DNA from 2 places in the Pseudomonas sp. 1L-E-NC-VB-C3 genome. Region 1 is predicted to be linked to the other one. Evidence: riboswitches for the same ligand, from Rfam matches in the RefSeq annotation. Region 1 holds a riboswitch; the other holds the start of a gene.

What was found. A riboswitch is a leader RNA that binds a small molecule or an ion and turns the genes downstream of it on or off. The one in region 1 is predicted to bind cobalamin.
Region 2: linked by a shared signal. The riboswitch ahead of AC0Z5Z_RS03560 (ABC transporter substrate-binding protein) and the one ahead of cobW (cobalamin biosynthesis protein CobW) in region 1 are both predicted to bind cobalamin.

The regions. Positions count from the first base shown of each region.
Region 1 is NZ_JBXAWD010000010.1:48,481-53,911, forward strand. Features, by position in the region: gene AC0Z5Z_RS17225 (CbtA family protein) at 1-422, opposite strand, end outside; gene AC0Z5Z_RS17230 (CbtB domain-containing protein) at 434-631, opposite strand; cobalamin riboswitch at 755-973, opposite strand; cobalamin riboswitch at 1,860-2,071, shown strand; gene cobW (cobalamin biosynthesis protein CobW) at 2,171-3,235, shown strand; gene cobN (cobaltochelatase subunit CobN) at 3,239-5,431, shown strand, end outside.
Region 2 is NZ_JBXAWD010000002.1:5,807-11,237, forward strand. Features, by position in the region: partial or broken gene AC0Z5Z_RS03550 (ABC transporter ATP-binding protein) at 133-801, opposite strand; gene AC0Z5Z_RS03555 (FecCD family ABC transporter permease) at 894-1,910, opposite strand; gene AC0Z5Z_RS03560 (ABC transporter substrate-binding protein) at 1,907-2,920, opposite strand; cobalamin riboswitch at 3,060-3,253, opposite strand; gene AC0Z5Z_RS03565 (ParD-like family protein) at 3,374-3,601, shown strand; gene map (type I methionyl aminopeptidase) at 3,598-4,389, shown strand; gene AC0Z5Z_RS03575 (ABC transporter ATP-binding protein) at 4,581-5,431, opposite strand, start outside.

The sequences.
Region 1 (5,431 bases):
TGCCGCGAAGCCAGATCGGCAGCCGCAGTGCCCGGCAATTCAGGTGGCAGGCCCAGGGTCGGCGCAAGAACGAACGTGGCGTAACCGGCCAGACCCCAGAGCAGCCCTTGCGAGGTCTTGGTCGGCGCGCGCAAGGTGTACAGGCCGGCGAGCATCAAGGCGAAACCCACTGCCACCACCAGATTACCGCCAGTGGTCGAGACCACACGCTGCCAGCCGTCTTCCGGCTCCCAGGCTTCGCCATCATGGCTGTGGGCGGCGGTGCCGGCGGCGTGTTCGTGGACTTGCGCGACCGGTTCGGATTTCTCGAAGGTTTCGGCCTGCAGAATCAGTGGCGATACCCAGAAACTCTGCAGCAAGGTCAGCAGCAGGGCGGCCAGCAAGCCGGTGAAGCCTGCGGTTTGCGCGATACGCTTGATCATTTCGGCAGGCCTCAGTGGCACGGGAACGCGGCGCTGTGGCGGGTATCGTGGGCGGCGTTGTGCACCGCTTCGATGTGCGAGAAACCGGCGAACCAGACCAGGCTGGCACCGAGGATCGAGGCGAAGAGGGCGGCGGCGACGCGTTGGCCGAGTGTGGTGCTGCTGGAGATGTGGTCAGTGTGGCTGACGGTGTTACTGATGATCGACATAGCGCTTCCCTCTGAAATGTCAGCGGGTAAACAGAGCGCATGAAAATCCCTGCGGGCCGGGCACGCAGGGATTTCGAACAGCGCCCGCCCACCGCGGGTTTGTTTGTGTTCAGCGGCGCTTGCGCGTGCTGGGTGTTGCGGGCCGGTCTCCGGGCTCGCGAGGGGTTGGCTGGTCGCCGACCTGCAAGCATCACCTTCCCATGCCGGGGCACAGTGGATCTGACGCTTCGCTCGCTTACCGTTGCGGGGGCAGCACCGGACTGACATGGCTTTGAGTAAAGCACATGATTCACCGGTTTCCCGTTTCACCCTGTGAGGGGCACCCGTAACAAGGTGTGCAGGAGAACATGGGTTTGGGTTTTTAGTCAATTTCCGGGGGCGGATCCGTTGCGGGGGGGGGGGCTTTTTTTCGGGTGTTTTTGTGTGTATATCCGTTGCTGCGGGTGTTGCTGATTACGGTTTCGCCCTTACGGCGAGGCACTTTTTCCAAACGCCGAAAAAGTACCCAAAAAGGCTTGCTCCTACGTTCGGCCCTCGCAGGCTCGGGTTCCTTCGCTCCGGGACTGATCCGGGCGCAGCGGCTCCGGTTTGCTTCGCTGCACCTACACTCGCTGTGTACGACTGCGTCGTACGGTCGCTGCGCTCCCACGCCCGGATCAATCCCTCCACTCAGCCTTCCGACGTCGCCGGTGGATCAAGATCAAGGGCACTCGAGCTTGCGCTCATTGTTGAGTGGGGCGGCTTCGCCGCGAGCAGCTGCGCTGCTTTGCTTTTGCTTTTGTGGGAGCGAGCCTGCTCGCGAAGGCGGCCTGACAGCCGACCTGTTCTTGAGCTGGTGCGCGATCCAACTGTAGGAGCTGCCGAAGGCTGCGATCTTTTGCTTTTGCCTTTGCTTTTGCTCTGGCTTTTGATCTTTTGCCCCTTCGGCAGGCTTCGTTACGGGATCGATCCGGGGGTGGGAGCGCAGCGACCGTACGACGCAGTCGTACACAGCGGAAGGAGGTGCAGCGAAGCAAACCGTAGCCGCTGCGCCCGGATCGGTCCCGTAACGAAGGTACCCCGAGCCCCAGCGAGCGGGCCGTACGCCGGGGCAAAGCCTTTTGGTTCCTTTTTGGCGTTTGAAAAAGGGACTCGCTGTAAGAGCGAAACCATAAGAAGCCGTTACCGCAGCAACGGATATACCCCCAGTTTCAGACTCACCGACCATTGACCCACGACGGACCCATGCGTAGCCTTGCGCTTTCGAGGTTCTTCGGCACTCGCCGAAGCTAAGAAGGGAACGCGGTCAAAGCCGCGGCTGCCCCCGCAACTGTGAACGGTGATGTTCGTTGCCACGCCACTGCCAGCTCAACCGATGAGCCAGCGGGAAGGCGCAATGGACGCCAGGCCCAACGCCTGAACGCCGTCAGCCAGGAGACCTGCCTCGTCACAGATTCTCACTACAACCGGGCGGGGTGATCCGGTGGCGAATGCTTCCGGCGTGCACGCGCGCTGCCGGTTCTCGTCCCGTATGCCCGCCGCTTGCCAAAGGGCATACCGATGAAAACACTGGCCAAACTCCCCGTCACCATCGTCACCGGTTTCCTCGGTTCGGGCAAAACCACGCTGCTGCGGCACATGCTCGACAACGCTCAGGGCCGGCGCATCGCGGTGATCGTCAACGAGTTTGGCGAGCTGGGCATCGACGGTGAAATCCTCAAGCAATGCACCATCGGCTGCACCGAAGAAGAGGCCAGCGGCCGCGTTTATGAGCTGGCCAACGGCTGCCTGTGCTGCACCGTGCAGGAAGAATTCTTCCCGGTGATGCGCGAGCTGGTCGCCCGTCGCGGTGACCTCGATCACATTCTCATCGAAACCTCCGGCCTGGCCCTGCCCAAGCCGTTGGTGCAAGCCTTCCAGTGGCCGGAAATCCGCAGTGCCTGCACCGTCGACGCAGTCATCACCGTGGTCGACAGCCCGGCCGTCGCTGCTGGCACCTTCGCCGCGTTCCCGGATCAGGTCGATGCCCAGCGCAAACTCGATCCGAACCTTGATCACGAGTCGCCGCTGCATGAACTGTTCGCCGATCAACTGGCCAGCGCTGACCTGGTGATCCTCAACAAAGCCGACCAGACCAGCCCGCAAGACCTGGCTCGCGTACGCGCTGAAGTAGCCGAAGAGCTGCCGCCAGCGGTAAAAATCGTCGAAGCCAGCAATGGCCGCCTGCCGCTCGACGTGCTGATCGGTCTCGGTGCCGGCTCTGAAGAGCATATCGACAGCCGCCACAGCCACCACGATCACCACCATGACGGTGATGACGACGACCACGATCACGACGCCTTCGATTCGATCTCCATCGAATTGCCGCAAGCCGACGAAAGCCTGCTGCTCGACGCGCTCACGCAACTGGTGGTGCAGCACGGCATCCTGCGGGTCAAAGGCTTCGCGGCGATTCCGAACAAGCCGATGCGCCTGTTGATCCAGGGCGTGGGCACGCGTTTCGACAAGCATTTCGACCGCCAGTGGGGTGCCGACGAAGCGCGGGTGACGCGTCTGGTGCTGATCGGTCAGGAGCTTGATGCGGCACAACTCGAAGCGCAATTGCGCGCTGCGCTCAGCGTTTAAGCCATGCACCTGCTCAGGACCCAGCCCGGCGGATTCGTCTCGGACGACAACATTGCCGACCTCGGACAAACCCCCGCCGAGCTGGTGATCCTGTGCAGCGGCGATTCCAGCCTGGCGCTGCTCGCCGAGGCTGCGCAGCAACTGCCCGATGATTATCCGAGCCTGCGTCTGGCCAACCCGATGCAGGTGCAGAATCATGCCTCTGTCGATCTGTATGTCGACGAAGTGCTGCGCCACGCCAAGGTCATTCTGATCTCACTGCACGGCGGCATCGCCTATTGGCGCTACGGTGTCGCGCGGCTGGTCGAGTTGTCCGAACGCGGCGTGCAACTGATTCTGGTGCCCGGCGATGACCGCCCGGACCCCGAGCTCAGCGACTTGAGCACGGTCAGCGCCGACGTGCGCGATCGACTCTGGCAATTCCTGCGTCAGGGCGGCATGGGTAACGCGCTGGATTTCTTCCGTTGCCTGGGCAACCAATGGTTCGCCCGCGATTACCCGTGGAGCGAGCCGCAAACCCTGCCGCGCACGGCGATTTATCACCCACAGAAAAACAGCGCTGCCCTGAGCGACTGGCAAGCCGAATGGCTGCCCGGTCAACCGGTGGCGGCGCTGTTGTTTTATCGCTCGCATTTGCAGGCGGCGAACACGGCGTTCATCGATGTGTTCTGTCAGCGTTTGCAGGCAGCCGGACTCAATCCGCTGCCGATCGCGGTGGCCAGTCTGAAAGAACCCGGTTGCTTGTCGGTGGTCGAGGACTGGCTGGATGAAGTCGAGGCGGGGGTGATTCTCAACACCACCGGTTTTGCCCAATCGAGTCCCGAGGCGCCGCATCTGCGCCCGTTTCGCCGCAACATCCCGGTGATTCAAGCGATCTGCGCCCAGGACAACGAGCCTGGCTGGCGCGACAGCGAGCAGGGCCTCGGGCCGCGCGATCTGGCGATGCACATTGCTTTGCCCGAACTTGACGGACGCATCATCAGCCGCCCGATCAGCTTCAAGGATCTGGCCTGGCGCAGCGAGCGCAGCCAGTCCGATGTGGTCTGTTATCGCGCCCAACCTGAACGCATGGATTTCGTCGCCGAACTGGCGCGGCGCTGGATTGCTCTGGGGCGGGTGCCCAATGGCGAAAAACGCATCGCGCTGATCCTCGCCAACTACCCGACCCGCGACGGCCGCATCGGCAACGGTGTCGGCCTCGATACGCCAGCGGCGGCGCTGAACATCCTCCGCGCTTTGCGCGAAGAGGGTTATCCGGTCACGGCCGAGTTGCCCGATAGCGGCACCGAGCTGATCCAGCAATTGCTCGGCGGTGTCAGCAACGACCTCGACAGTCTCGACCTGCGCCCGTGCCAGCAAAGCCTGGCGATGGACGATTACCTGGCAATGTTCAACGCGTTGCCGGAGGCGAATCGCGCGGCGGTACTCGAGCGCTGGGGATCGCCACACAACGATCCGATGTGTCGCGACGGCCGGCTGATGATCGCCGGTCTGCGTTTCGGTCTGACCTTTGTCGGCATCCAGCCGGCCCGCGGTTATCAGGTCGATCCCAGCTCGGTGTATCACGACCCGGATCTGGTCCCGCCGCACGGCTATCTGGCCTTCTATTTCTGGTTGCGCAACACCTACGGCGCCCACGGCGTGATCCACGTCGGCAAGCACGGCAATCTCGAATGGCTGCCGGGCAAAGGTGTTGGGCTGTCGGAAAACTGCTGGCCCGACGCGCTGCTCGGGCCGTTGCCGAATATCTATCCGTTTATCGTCAACGATCCGGGCGAGGGTGCCCAGGCCAAACGGCGCACGCAAGCGGTGATCATCGACCACTTGATGCCACCGCTGACCCGCGCCGAAACCTATGGGCCGCTGCGCAATCTGGAGTTGCTGGCCGACGAATATTACGAGGCGCAACTGCTCGATCCGCGCCGTGCCCGCGAGTTGCAGCGCGACATTCTGCAATTGGTGCGGGACACGCAGATCGACCGCGAGCTGCAACTGGATGCAGCGCTGGACAGCGATGCCGATGCGGCGATCTGGTTGCCGCGTCTCGACACTTATCTGTGCGATCTGAAGGAATCGCAGATTCGCGATGGGTTGCACATTTTTGGTGAATCGCCGAGCGGGCGCTTGCGTATCGACACCTTGCTGGCGTTGCTGCGCATCCCGCGCGGTGACGGTAAAGGCGCGCAGTCGAGCTTG
Region 2 (5,431 bases), on a different contig from region 1:
TGGATGACCTGACGCCTTCGCGAGCAGGCTCGCTCCCACAGAATTCGCGTTCTCCCCGTCATTCACGGCAACACACAAATCCTTTGTGGGAGCGAGCCTGCTCGCGAAAGCGGTGTGTCAGCCACCCATGCATCAGGCAAGGAAGCGCAATATCGGCGCACCATCGAACGGGTCTGTCAGATAGTGCGCCCTGACCCCGAAAGTCGTCTGTAACCGCTCCGGCGTCAGCACGTGCAGCGGCTCGCCCAGTGCCACCAGACGCCCGCGCTCCAGCACCGCCAGGCGATCGCACTTGAGCGCCTGATTGAGATCGTGCAGGGCGATCAACGTAGTCACCGGCAGTGCGCGCACCACGTGCAGAATGCTCAACTGATGCTGGATGTCGAGGTGGTTGGCCGGCTCGTCGAGCAGCAGGATCTGCGGGCGCTGCGCCAGTGCGCGGGCGATGTGCACGCGTTGGCGTTCCCCGCCGGAGAGGCTGCGCCAGAGGCGGTTGCGCAGGTGCACGGCGTCGACGTCAATCAGCGCTTGCTCGACGATGGCGTCATCGGCGGGCGACCACGGTTGCAGCGCCGACAACCACGGCGTGCGCCCCAGCGCCACCGCGTCGAACACGCGAATGCCATCGTCGGTATCGGCCTGTTGCTCAACCACCGCGAGCGTCTGCGCGATGCTGCGCCGCGACATTTTGCCCAGCGCCTGACCGCCGAGCTGCACATGGCCCGCGCTCGGTTCGCGCAGGCCGGCCAGCAATTTGAGCAGCGTGGATTTACCCGAACCGTTCGGCCCGACAATGCCCAGGGTCTCGCCGCGCTGAACGTCGAGGCTGACACCATTGAGCAACTCGGCACCGCGCACCTTGAAGCTCAACCCAGCACAGCTCAGAACCGTGTTCATCGCGCCGATCTCCGGCCCACCAGAATCAGCGCGAACACTGGCGCGCCGACCAGCGCAGTGATCACGCCGACCGGGATCACCTGACCCTTGATCAGGGTGCGCGACAGCACATCGGCGGCGATCAGAAACACCGCGCCGCCCAGCGCACTGGCGGGCAACAGACGCGCATGGCCGGTGCCGAGCAACAACCGCGCGGCATGGGGAATCACCAGACCGACAAAGCCGATCGAGCCGACAATCGACACCATCACCGCCGTCACCAGCGCGGCGCAGCCAATCAACAGAATCTGCACACGTCGCACTGGAATGCCGAGAGACGCCGCCGAGTCCGCACCAAAGGTGAACGCATCCAGCGCCCGCCGATGCCACAGACAAACGACCAACCCCAACACTGCTACCGGCACCGCCAGCCACACCGACGGCCAGCGCACGCCGCCGAGATTGCCGAGCAGCCAGAACATGATCCCGCGCGCCTGTTCCGAGCTGGCCGAGCGGGTGATCAGGAAAGCAGTGAGGGCGTTGAACAGCTGCGAGCCGGCAATCCCGGCAAGAATGATCTGCCCGGTGCCGCTGGCCGAGCCGCTGACTCGCGCCAACAGGATCACCAGTGCGAAAGCGGTCACCGCGCCGGCAAAAGCACCGACCGACAATGAAATCGCCCCGGCACCGACGCCGAGCAGGGCGACCATCACCGCGCCGGTCGAGGCGCCAGCAGAAATTCCCAGCAGATACGGATCGGCCAGCGGATTGCGCAGCAGCGATTGCAGGATCACCCCGCACGTCGCCAGACCGGCGCCGCAGGCCGCCGCGACCAAAGCGCGGGTCAGGCGATAGTTCCAGACAATGCCTTCGTCGATCGGGTCGAGCACATAACCGGCGCCCCACAGCTTGTTGGCCAGCACCTGCAACACCACGCTCGGCTCGATCGAAGTCTCGCCAATGGCCACGCCGCCAATCAGCGCGACCGACAGCGTCAACAGCACCAGCAGCAAACGGATCAGGCGTCTGCTCATTGCGACAGGTCGTAGCCGTTGATGGCACTGGCCAATTGTGCGAGGCCATCGAAGGTGCGCAGGCTGGCCTGCATGGCCATGGCGTCAAGGATGATGATGCGGTTGTGCTTGACCGCGTCCATGTTGCGCGTCACCGGATCACTGCGCAGGAAGGCGAGTTTCTTCTGATAGTCGTCCGCCGGGAAACGTCGACGATCCATGCGCGCGATCACCAGAAACGTCGGGTTGGCCTTGGCGATGGTTTCCCAGCCGACGGTTGGCCATTCTTCATCCGACTCGACGACGTTGCGCACGCCGAGGGTGCTGAGCATGAAATCGGGAACGCCTTTGTGCCCGGCCACGAACGGCTCGATGTCCATCTCGGCGCTGGAGAACCACACCAGAGCGCTGACGTCTTTGCGCTGCTGGTTTTTCGCGGTGGCGATCGATTGCGCGAGGCTGGCTTTGAGCTGCTCATTGAGCTGTTCGCCACGCGCCTGCACGTCGAAAATCGCCGCCAGTTGGCTCACGCTTTTGTAGATGCTGTCGATGCGAAACGGCGCCAGCCGCGTGCCGTCCGAGCCGACGAGGTTGTCCTTGGCTTCGCAATCGGAGGGCAGCAGATAGGTCGGAATCTTCAGTTCATGAAACTGCTCGCGAGTGCCGACCGCGCCTTGCGGGCCGACCATCCATTCCAGCTCGACGGCAACCAGCTCCGGGCGTTTAGCGATCACCGCTTCGAAACTCGGCTCGTTATCGGCGAGGCGCTCGATCCTGTCGTTCTGTGCTTTGTATGTGCCCAGCACGTCGTTGAACCACAGCGAAGTGCCAACGACTTTGTCGCCCAGGCCCAAGGCGTAGAGCATTTCCGTGCCGGCCTGACCGATGGTCACCGTGCGAGCGGGTGCGTGTTGAAAGGTCAGGCTGCTGCCACAGTTTTCGACGGTCAGCGGATACGCAGTCGGCGCCGCTTGCGCCAGGGCGCAAAGGCTCAGAGCGGTGAGCAGTGTGGCAATGCGGGGCAGCAGCATGGGGCAGTCTCCAAGAGAACCGTACGGGAGCGGGCGGGTACGGTTGGAAACACACCTCGGGCGCGGTCGTGGAAACTGCGCAAGGCCGGCACGGGGAAAATGCGCACGGCACGATGTCCTTCCCGGACACCCCGCCGGTTAGTCAGTCACTGTGCCGGCAGGTCTCCTGACTGATGCGTCATCGCCACGCTCCGGCCTTCCCGGGATTCACCCAGTGGCAGTCGAGGAGCAGGCTCGGCACCTACAGTTGCGGGGGCAGTTCCGATTGATGCTGTGCAAGCATTTCGGATTCCCTATTAATTCCGTGTGGAAACCGGCGGCGGCATGGTAGTCGATTTGCGCGGTGGAGGGGGAGGCGAATCTGCCACAGCGTCGATCTTGTCGTCGGCATTGCAATCTGTCATATGCCTTGGCTAATATACGATTCATATACACATCGTATCGGATTCATATATGGGCATCGTAAAGATTTCAGAGGACATGCACGAGAATCTGCGCATCTCCAGCAACGCGCTCAGTCGCTCGATCAACGCGCAGGCCGAGCACTGGATGCGCATCGGCATGCTCGCCGAGCTGCATCCCAATCTCGACCACAGCGCCATTTGCCGCCTGCTGATCCGCGCCGAACAGAATGGTGGGCTGGATCTGCAACAACTGACTCAGGAAGCCGTCAGCGCATGAGAAACCAGATCAAGATCAACACCCCGGCCGACATCGAAAAATCCCGCGCCGCCGGCAAACTCGCCGCTGAAGTGCTGGCAATGCTGGTGCCGCATGTGAAGGCTGGCGTAACCACCGATGAGCTGGATCGACTGTGCAACGATTACATCGTCAATGTGCAGAAGGCGGTGCCAGCCAATGTCGGTTATCACGGCTTTCCGAAAACCGTCTGCGCGTCGGTCAACGATGTGGTGTGCCACGGGATTCCATCGGGTACGCCATTGAAAGACGGCGACATCGTCAACCTCGACATCGCGGTGATCAAGGACGGCTGGTTCGGCGATACCAGTCGCATGTATGTGGTGGGCGAGGCGACTCCTGAAGCGCAGCACCTGATCAAGACCACCTACGAAGCCATGTGCGCAGGCATCCGTGCAGTGAAGCCGGGCGCAACGCTGGGCGATATCGGCCACGCGATCCAGAGCCTGGCGGAGGCGGAGGGCTTCAGTGTGGTACGCGAATACTGCGGCCATGGCATCGGCAAGGTCTATCACGATGAACCGCAGATCCTGCATTACGGCTTTCCCAATCAGGGCCTGAAGCTTAAGGCCGGGATGATTTTCACCGTGGAACCGATGCTCAATGCCGGCAAACGCCATGTGAAGAACATGCCGGATGGCTGGACCGTATTGACCAAGGATGGCTCGTTGTCGGCGCAGTGGGAGCATATGGTCGCGGTGACGGAGAGCGGGTTCGAAGTGCTGACGGCTTGGCCGGATGAGATTGAAGGGTACCGGGCCATTGGCTAATACCGTGTCGCCTGCTTGCCCTCACCCTAGCCCTCTCCCAATGGGAGAGGGGACTGACCGAGGTGTTGTTGCGAGATACGCCGACGTGCGATACCGAGTCGAACTTACATTTTGAACAGCATGAAGATCGGCTCCCTTTCCCCCTCGCCCCCCTTGGGGGAGAGGGAGTAGATCCAACTGACTCAGCGCAATCAGTGAGCACCGGCAGCCTTGTTCAAGTCGCTCTCGGTCCACTCGGTATAAACACAAGCATCCGCCGTCGCCCAGCGCACCCGTACCGGATCGCCGGCCTTGAGTGGCATGCCCGCTGCCGACAGCGCTTTCACCGTCATCGACGTCCCGCCCGCAGTCACCACGCTGCACGTCTGGCTCTCACCGAGAAACAGCACCTCCACAACATTCGCCGATACTTCATTCCAGCCCGCCGCCAGCGGCTCATCCAGCGCCTGCTGCGTGCTCAGCGCCAAGGCCTTTTCCGGACGCACCATCAGCAGCACATCCTGATCAGTGTGCAACCCGGACGTCAGCCGAATCGACAACGACTGGCCCTCGAAACTCGCTGCTGCATTGCCTTGCGCCTTGAGCTTGAGGAAGTTCGAATTGCCCAGAAACGACGCGACAAATGCATTGGGCGGATTCTGGTAAAGGTCATAACCACTGCCCAGACCAACGATTTTGCCGTGGCTGAAAATCGCGATGCGTTGCGACAGACGCATGGCTTCTTCCTGGTCGTGGGTCACGTAGACGATGGTGATGCCCAGGCGCCGGTGCAGCTGGCGCAGTTCATCCTGCAAGTCTTCGCGCAGCTTCTTGTCCAGCGCACCGAGCGGTTCGTCCATCAGCAGAATGCGCGGCTCGTAAACCAAGGCGCGAGCGATGGCAACCCGTTGTTGCTGGCCGCCAGACAGTTGCGAAGGGCGGCGATGGGCGAACTGTTCGAGCTGCACCAGTTTGAGCATCGCATCGACGCGCTTTTCGCGCTCGGCCGCAGCCAGTTTGCGAATGGCCAGAGGGAAGGCGATGTTGTCGCGTACCGACAGAT